Regions from separate parts of the Duganella sp. CY15W genome, predicted to be linked through region 1. Evidence: predicted binding sites of a transcription regulator. Region 1 holds the regulator's gene; each other region holds the start of a gene.
The links. Region 1 encodes sigma-54, which starts transcription at its own class of promoters, with help from an activator protein. Its sites were predicted from a motif close to TGGCANGNAANCTGCTTT; they were not measured.
Positions count from the first base shown of each region.

Region 2: the regulator sigma-54 is predicted to act here: its motif matches at 756-773, upstream of GTP58_RS15980 (CmpA/NrtA family ABC transporter substrate-binding protein).
Region 3: the regulator sigma-54 is predicted to act here: its motif matches at 858-875, upstream of GTP58_RS25290 (PEP-CTERM sorting domain-containing protein).
Region 4: the regulator sigma-54 is predicted to act here: its motif matches at 1,353-1,370, upstream of GTP58_RS16230 (pilin).

Region 1 covers NZ_WWCQ01000002.1:243,428-245,627, reverse strand. The annotation lists gene lptB (LPS export ABC transporter ATP-binding protein) at 1-534, shown strand, start outside; gene GTP58_RS10650 (RNA polymerase factor sigma-54) at 541-2,013, shown strand; gene hpf (ribosome hibernation-promoting factor, HPF/YfiA family) at 2,090-2,200, shown strand, end outside.
Region 2 covers NZ_WWCQ01000003.1:218,158-220,357, forward strand. The annotation lists gene GTP58_RS15975 (ANTAR domain-containing response regulator) at 45-662, shown strand; gene GTP58_RS15980 (CmpA/NrtA family ABC transporter substrate-binding protein) at 1,040-2,200, shown strand, end outside.
Region 3 covers NZ_WWCQ01000006.1:119,358-121,557, reverse strand. The annotation lists gene GTP58_RS25300 (nitroreductase family protein) at 1-127, shown strand, start outside; gene GTP58_RS25295 (DapH/DapD/GlmU-related protein) at 127-792, shown strand; gene GTP58_RS25290 (PEP-CTERM sorting domain-containing protein) at 924-1,844, shown strand; gene GTP58_RS25285 (GlxA family transcriptional regulator) at 1,900-2,200, opposite strand, start outside.
Region 4 covers NZ_WWCQ01000003.1:276,588-278,787, reverse strand. The annotation lists gene GTP58_RS16235 (flagellar brake protein) at 65-775, shown strand; gene GTP58_RS16230 (pilin) at 827-1,303, opposite strand; gene GTP58_RS16225 (FHA domain-containing protein) at 1,475-2,053, opposite strand; gene sucD (succinate--CoA ligase subunit alpha) at 2,125-2,200, opposite strand, start outside.

The DNA.
Region 1 (2,200 bases):
TCGCTGCCGATCCACCGCCGCGCTTCGCTGGGCTTGTCCTACCTGCCGCAGGAAGCGTCGGTGTTCCGCAAGCTGACGGTGGAAGAAAATATCCGCGCCGTCCTCGAAATTCAAAAGGTCGACGGCAAGCCTTTATCCAAGGCTGACATTGATGAACGGCTCAATACCCTGCTGGCCGATTTGCAAATCGAAAAGCTGCGCGAGAACCAGGCGCTGTCGCTCTCCGGTGGCGAGCGTCGCCGGGTGGAGATCGCGCGCGCACTGGCGACCAATCCGCGCTTCGTGCTGCTCGACGAACCATTCGCCGGGGTCGACCCGATTGCCGTGATTGAGATTCAGCGCATCGTGCGCTTCCTCAAGGAGCGCGGCATCGGCGTCCTCATTACCGATCACAATGTGCGCGAGACGCTGGGCATCTGCGACCGCGCTTACATTATCAACCAGGGTACGGTGCTGGCATCTGGCCGTCCGGACGACATCATCGCCAACGAGTCGGTGCGGCGTGTCTACCTGGGTGAACATTTCCGTATGTAAGCCTTCATGAAACAGTCTTTGCAACTGCGCACGTCGCAGCATCTCGCGCTGACGCCCCAGTTGCAGCAGTCGATCCGGCTGCTGCAATTGTCGACGCTGGAGCTGCACCAGGAACTCGAACAGCTGCTGACCGATAACCCGCTGCTGGAGCGCCTCGACGATCCGCTCGACCACTCGCTGCGCCTGCTGGCCGATGGCGCCATCAGCCAGCAGGCGCCGGCATCGGAAGCGCCGGCCGAAGGTCCGCCAGGCGATGCACCGGCGGCCGAAGCCGACAGCTACGAAGCACCTGCCGCCGATACCGAAAGCACCACGCCCGATGCCGATATGGACTGGGGCGATTCCGGCCGCAGCAAAAATACCGATGACGAGGAATCGCGTCCGCAGCTGGAAGCGCACCACTGCACGCTGCGCGAACATCTGATGGAACAGATGCGCGTGACGGTGCTGGAAATGCGCGACCGCGCGCTGGTGGAACTCATCATCGATGCGCTCGACGAGAACGGCTATCTGGAAGAATCGCTGGACGACATCCACGCGCGCCTGCCCGAAGAACTGGCAGTGGAAATCGAAGAACTGCAGACAGCACTAAGCCTGCTGCAAAGCTTTGATCCGATGGGCGTGGGCGCACGCAATGCATCCGAATGCCTGGCCCTGCAAATCAAACGCCTGCCCGGCGTACCGTTGGTGACTAGGCGTATGGCCCTGGCCATCGTGGAAAAACACCTCACGTGGTTTGCGCAGCGCGACTTCAACAAACTGAAAAAAGCGCTGCTGTGCGATGACGAAGACCTGCGTGAAGCGCAGGCCGTGATCCGCCAGTGCAACCCGCATCCGGGCGCCGCGTTTGCATCGGATGTATCGGACTACGTGGTGCCCGATGTGATCGTTAAAAAAGCGCGAAATGGCTGGCAGGTCAGCCTCAATAACGACGTCATGCCGCGCCTGCGCGTGAACCAGATGTATGCCAACCTGCTCAAGCAGGGCAAGGGCGAAAGTGCGATGGGCGCGCAGCTGCAAGAGGCCAAGTGGCTGATCAAGAATATGCGTCAGCGCTTCGACACCATCCTGCGTGTCGCCCAGGCGATAGTAGAAAGACAAAAGAACTTTTTCTCGCATGGTGCGGTTGCCATGCGCCCCCTTGTGCTTCGCGAAATAGCTGATACACTGGGTTTACACGAGAGTACTATTTCTCGGGTAACAACTCAAAAATATATGCTGACCCCGCACGGCATGTTTGAGCTGAAATATTTCTTTGGTAGCCATGTCGCCACCGAAGCTGGCGGGGAAGCAAGTTCGACGGCGATACGTGCATTGATCGTGCAACTCACAGGAGCAGAAGACCCGAAAAATCCTTTATCCGATAGTAAGATTGCGGACATGCTGGGAGAACAGGGTATGGTGATTGCGCGACGGACCGTTGCCAAATATCGCGAAGCCCTCAAAATCCCACCAGTCAGTCTCCGCAAGTCTTTGTAGTTACTTGGTTCCTGCGCGCCCGGCAGCAAGGGGTATCGCACTAACCGTTAGAAGCGACTTATCTTTAGGAGTGTGTATGAATCTCACCATCAGTGGACATCATCTCGAAGTGACCGCAGCTATTCGCGAGTACGTGCAGAATAAACTGGAACGGGTCACCCGCCACTTTGATCAAGTGATTGATATT
Region 2 (2,200 bases), on a different contig from region 1:
TGCATGCAGCAGGGTCATCTGCCACTCCCATGCTTAAGCCGGCCATGCCCAATTTGCGGATTGTTGTCGTCAACACCGTCATTCACGATGAGGATGACGAGTCGCTGCACGCGCAGGCGGAGCGCGCGCGGGTGTTGCGCATCGGGCTGCTGGAGGCGGGCTATGACATCATCGCCTCGCTGCCGCCGGATATGTACCTGCCAGACCGCATCGCGCAGCTGCAGCCCGATATGATTATCGTGGACGCGGAATCCGATGCACGCGATGTGCTGGAGCATATCGTCATCGCCACCCGCGATGAACGCCGCCCCATTGTCATGTTCACCGAGAGCGAAGACGCGGAGAGCATGGAGGCGGCGGTGGCAGCGGGCGTCTCCGCCTACATCGTGGCCGGCTTGCAGAGCGAGCGTATCAAGCCGGTGCTGCAGGTGGCGCTGGCGCGCTTTAAACGCGAGCAGAAGCTGCTGGACGAGCTGTCCGATACCAAGAGCAAGCTGGCCGAGCGCAAGGTGATCGAAAAAGCCAAAGGCCTGCTGATGCAGCGCCAGGGCTTTACCGAAGACCAGGCCTATCAAAAGCTGCGCACCATGGCCATGAGCAAAAACCTCAAGCTGTCCGAGGTCGCCCAGCGCATCCTCGATGTGGAAGACCTGCTAGGCTGACCGGCGCACCCCAAAATGATGCACCGCGCAATTGCGGTGCATTTTTTTTGCCCACAGCCTGCCACTGCGCACCATTTCCCTCTGTGAGCCTGTTGGCACGGACATTGCATAACCGTATGCAGGCGCAATGATGCGCCGCTGCGCCTTGCCAACGGCGGTAAGGCCCACCAGACAATGACGTCTACCAATCATGAATGCGTTCGTGAGGGTAGGCGTTTTTTTTGGCCGATAGTGATAGTTATTGACGACTACAACGAGGGATAGCCATGGAATACAAAAAGCTCGATACACCACGCGCGTTACCACCCGGGACGGAAGCGGTGAATGTCACGCGCAGAAAAATTATTCATGGTGCAGGTCTGGTAGCGGGAGCGAGCATGTTGGGTTTGGCAACGGGGGGCGTATGGGCGGCAGGTTCGGACAAGCCGGAGAAAGAAGAAATCAAGATCGGCTTCATCCCGCTGACCGACTGCGCTTCCGTGGTCATGGCGTCGGTGCTGGGCTTTGACAAGAAGTATGGCGTGAAATTCGTATTGAGCAAAGAAGCGTCATGGGCCGGTGTGCGCGACAAGCTGGCCAATGGCGATCTGGATGCAGCCCATGTGCTATATGGCCTGCTTTATGGCGTCCAAATGGGCATCGGCGGCCAGAAGAAGGACATGGCAGTGCTCATGGGCCTCAATAACAACGGCCAGGCTATCACACTGTCGAAGAAGGTCGCGGACAAAGGCGGGGTTGACGGCCCGTCGCTGGCAAAGCTGATGCAGACCGATAAGCGTGAATACACTTTCGCGCAGACTTTCCCGACTGGCACGCACGCCATGTGGCTGTACTACTGGCTGGCGGCGAACGGCGTCAATCCACTCAAGGATGCCAAGGTCATCACCGTACCGCCACCGCAGATGGTGGCCAATATGCGCGTCGGGAATATGGATGGCTTCTGCGTGGGGGAGCCGTGGGGCCATCGCGCCATCATGGATGGTGTGGGGATTACTGCCGCCACCACGCAGGATATCTGGAAGGACCATCCGGAGAAGGTGCTGGGCTCCACGCTGGAATTCGCCAAAAAATATCCCAACACCTGCCGCGCCATGATGGCGGCGATACTTGAAGCAGGCAAGTGGATCGATGCCTCGCTGGCCAACAAGAACAAGATGGCTGAGGTCATCGCCGACAAGTCCTACGTCAACACCAGCAAGGATGCAATCGACCAGCGCATCATGGGCCGCTACCAGAATGGCCTGGGCAAGACCTGGGACGATCCTAACCATATGAAGTTCTACAACGACGGCGCGGTCAACTTCCCGTATCTGTCGGATGGCATGTGGTTCATGACCCAGCATCGCCGCTGGGGGCTGCTGAAAGACGATCCGGATTATCTGGCAGTGGCCACTGCGGTCAATCAGATCGATCTGTACAAGGATGCCGCCGCCATGACCAAAACCCCTGTACCTAAGAGCCCTCTGCGTAGCTCGAAACTGATGGATGGTTCCGTATGGGACGGCAAGAATCCCAAAGCATTTGCCGCCTCGTTCAAG
Region 3 (2,200 bases), on a different contig from region 1:
GCTGGTGGGCCAGCAGGATTGGGCGACGGCGGTCTTCATGGGCCGCATCGGTGCGGGCGAGCCGGCCATATCGCGTTCCTTGCGCCGCCCCTTGCGCGATCTGCTGGTGGTGCCGGGAGAACGGTAATGCGCGCCATCAAACCGGGCCAGATCGCCGTCTTCATCAGCCTGCTGATGTTGATACTGCTGCTGGGAATCGGCGGTACCGCGCTGCTCGCCCGCCAACTGCCACCCAGCGATTTTCGCGGTGTGGCGCTGCTGCTGCTGGCCGTGCTGCTGATCTACCTGTCCGCGTTCCTGGTGTACCGCCTGTTCCTGCTGGCGCTGCCGCTGCGCGAAGGCGAGGTGGCGGAGAATTCACGCGATGAGCTGGTCGCCAACGTCAACATCCTGTTCTATCTGCTGCTGTTCAATTCGCTGATACGCACCTACTTCATTCCGGTGCCACTCCAGCGGCTGATCTATCTCGCACTGGGCGCCAGGCTGGGCGCCAACACCTACAGCGCGGGCGTGCTGCTCGACCCGCCGCTCACCTACATCGGCAGCAACACCATCATCGGCCACGATGCCGTGATCTTCGCGCACGTGATTGAAGGCGCGCGGCTGGAACTCAAGGCGGTCCACATCGGCAACACCGTCACGATCGGCGCCAAGGCGGTGGTGATGGCGGGCGTGCAGATCGGCGACAACGCCATCGTCTCGACCGGCGCGGTGGTCACCAAGGACACCCAGATTGCCGCGGGCGAAGTCTGGGGCGGTGTGCCGGCACGCCGGCTCAAAGCTGCGCAGTGACGGAATTTTTTACACTGCCTCGTCCAGCAAATCCTAAGTCATTGATTTCAAAAGCACGCCTTTGCTGGCAAGGCTTTTGCTCTTAGCTCCTCACGGCCTCGATTCCCTTGGCCTCACCTTCAGGAGCATTCATGAAAACCTCTCCAATTGCGCTGGCCATCGCCATGCTGGCCACCGCGCTGGCGACGCCGCTGACGGCCAGCGCCGGCCCCACGCTGGGCCTGGACCCTACCGGTACTGGCGCCTACAGCACCTACGCCGACCTGTGGACCAATGTCACCGACACCGGTCTGTCCACTGGCTTTGTTCCCGGCCGCATCGTCGGCCCTGGCGCCACTGCGCCCTACCTGACCGAACTGCGCTCGCAAATGGTGGTGGGTACTATGTCGAACAGCAACATTCCCGCCATCGTCACGCCGGCCGGTCTGAACACCACGTTTGAAATCAGCAAGGTGGTACGCTTTCAGGAACTGGTCAATTCACAGACCGCCACCACCGCACACTTCGGCCTGCCCGCTACGCAGTCTGCTGCGATGGATGTGGATGCCGCGCATGCCGGTGTGCAGAACGTTGCCATCTACCTCGATAACATCACTGACGGCAGCAAGGCCGTTCCCGGCAATAACGGCAACACCGTGCGCTGCTATGGCGAAGGCGTCACCTCGGCCGGTTGCGGTGGTGGCGGCGGTGATGGCGACGGCGTGCTGATTATGTCCGGCCACCTGGTGTTCAACGACGCCAGCTTTAGCGCCTCGGGCAACGTCGGCACCGGCTCCTTCGATTCGCGCTTCATGATCGACTATGTGGACACCAATTACCTGAACGCCGTCACCGGCTCCATCTTTATCGACAAGTTCACCGGCACCACCAATGTGCCGTCGTTCTTCACCCCGACCATGATGTGGGACGGCTCCACACCCACCACGGTACCGTTCCTGAAAGTGGATTCGTCGCAAAGCTTTGCGACGATACCTGAGCCAGCCACGCTGGCATTGATTGGCCTCGGCTTTGCGGGACTCGCGCTGGGCACGCGCCGCAAGGTGCAGTCCTGACCTGTTGCAGCGGTCCTTGACAGCGGATCAGGCGTAGCCACCTGATCCGCTTTTTTTATCCACGCGTCACACGCCAGTGCGCGCGCTTGGTACGGAAGGTGTGATGCTTGCGATACTCGCCCGGACTCATGCCCATCGCCCGGCGGAACAGTTTGCTGAAGGTGCTGGCGTTGGTGTAACCGCAGGCATTGGCGATGGTTTGCAGGCTGTTCAGACTAATCTCCAGCATCACCTTGGCACGCTGCACGCGCAGGTCCTGCAGATAGTCGAGCGGCGTCATGCCGAGCACGCTCTGGAAGTGGCGCAGCAAGGTGCGCTCGCTGGATGATGCCACCGCTGCCAGTGCCGACAAATCA
Region 4 (2,200 bases), on a different contig from region 1:
GCTGGAACAATTTTTTGACGGTGTTGTCACCGTAGCCGTTTTGCGCACATAAGAAAGAGTTTGCATGAGCAGCAACCCTCCGCCAAGCGAAGCCAAGACTCAGGAGTACGAGTTCGAGCAAATGAACCTGCAAGTAGGCGGCAGGATACAGTTCATCACTCACCGGACGATCAAACCTATCCAGCACTTCTCGACCCTGATCGGCTGGGTCAAGGATGAGTACATGATCGTCAAAGTGCCGTTTGAAAATGGCGCGCCGATTTCCCTCAATGAAGGCGACAAGCTGACCATCCGCGTGTTCTCGGGCGTGAACGTGTGCTCGTTCTCGTGCGTGGTGCAACGCGTGTTCCCGCGTCCACTGTTTTATGTGCACCTGAGCTTCCCGGTATCGATCCAGGGCACCAGCCTGCGGGCGGCAATGCGGGTCAAGGTGGATATTCCGGCGCAGATCACGACCCCGGCCGGTGCCACCTCGGTGTTCCTGGTCAACCTGAGCGTGTCCGGCGCGCTCATCGAATCGCCCAAGCAGCTGCCGGATGGCGACGGCCAGGTTGGCCTGTCGTTTTATCTGATCGCCCAGCCCGGCAACCGCCAGGTACGCATCAATCCCAATGCGACGGTGCGCAATATCAACGTGGTCAAGCCGGCTTCGGGCGACAAGCCGGAAGTGTTCACCTACGGCCTGCAGTTCGTTGACCTCGACCCGGTGCATTACACCATGCTGCAAAACCTGACTTACGAAGCCCTGATCGCGGACCGCCAGAAAATCGTTTAACGTAAAAAAGCCCGGCAGTTGCCGGGCTTTTGCATTCAGGCCAGCCTTTTATCAAGGCACGCTGTTTTTGGTGATGGCCGCCGCCGCCGCTGTATTGGTGACCGTGGTCGTGATGGTCCAGGTAATGGCCGAAGCGCCAGCGGCGACTTTCGGCGCGAAGGTGATGGTTTTGCCGTCCATGCCCGAGCCGACGCCAGTCGCCAGGGTCGCGGTGATCACGCCGTTGGCGGCGGTAGTGGCGCTGGCCACTTCCTTGGTGGCCGTAAAGGTGTTGTCAGCAGGGACGCCGTTTTGACCCGACGAGCAGCCGCTGGCATCGCCGCCCGCTTCCTGGGCGCACAGCGCCACGGCGGTTTTGAGCGAATCCACTGCCGACATCGCGTTGGCGGCCTTGGCCTTGGCCGTGTAATCACTGTAGGCAGGAATCGCGACTGCGGCCAGGATACCGATAATCGCCACAACGATCATCAGCTCGATCAGGGTAAAGCCGGCTTGTGCCTGCTTTTTCATCATTTTCATGGATTTCATTTTGCGACTCCTCACGGTTAAACACATTGTTGGGTGCTACACCCTGCTTAGTGCAATTGGTGTGCCACCCGGTTTTTGCTCAAAATTTCAGCAAAACATGCCGTGAAGTGCCGTTTTTTGTCAGTCCGGAGCGCCGCATTTTGTCAGCACAGGCTGGGCTGACAATTTTTGTCAGGCGATGCGGAAGGCCATTTCGGTGCCGCTGAGGTCGATGACATCGCCATCGCTGAGCCGCTCCGGCACATGCAGATCCAGTGCCGTGCCGTTGAGCAGAGGCGCCAGCGCGCCTTCGGTGTGGGTCATCGTGTAGAAAGCGGGATGGCGCTGGATCACCACCACCTGCACGCCGGCGCGGCCCAATGTGGTCTGCGGCTTGGTCAGCGCCACATGCTTGCCCGCGTTGTTGCCGTTTAAGACAGAAATCTCCGCCAGCACGGGTTGCGCTGCCGCCAGCGGCCGGATGCCATCGGCCACAAACTGCAATTCCAGCTTGGCCATCTTGATCAGATCCTGATGTTGCAGGAAATGCTTGCCGATGCGGTGGCCGTTCACGAACGTGCCGTTGGTGCTGTGCAGGTCTTCCAGGAAGGAATCGTCGAGGATGGTGGTGATGGCCGCATGCGCGGCGCTGATGGCGGGATGGGCCAGGACGATGTCATTGCGCGGGTGACGGCCCAGCGTCATCCGTTCCTTGCTCAGTTGTATTTGCTGCTCGACTTGCCCGTTGCGCGAGATGATGAGCTTCGCCAATCTGATCTCCGGAAAATAAAAGGGGAGCCCGCAGGCTCCCCTTTATTATTCCACAATCAAGCGGCTGTTAATTACAGCATGGCTTTCAGCAGACGTGCCATTTCCGATGGATTCTTGGTGGCTTTGATGCCGCACTCTTCCATGATG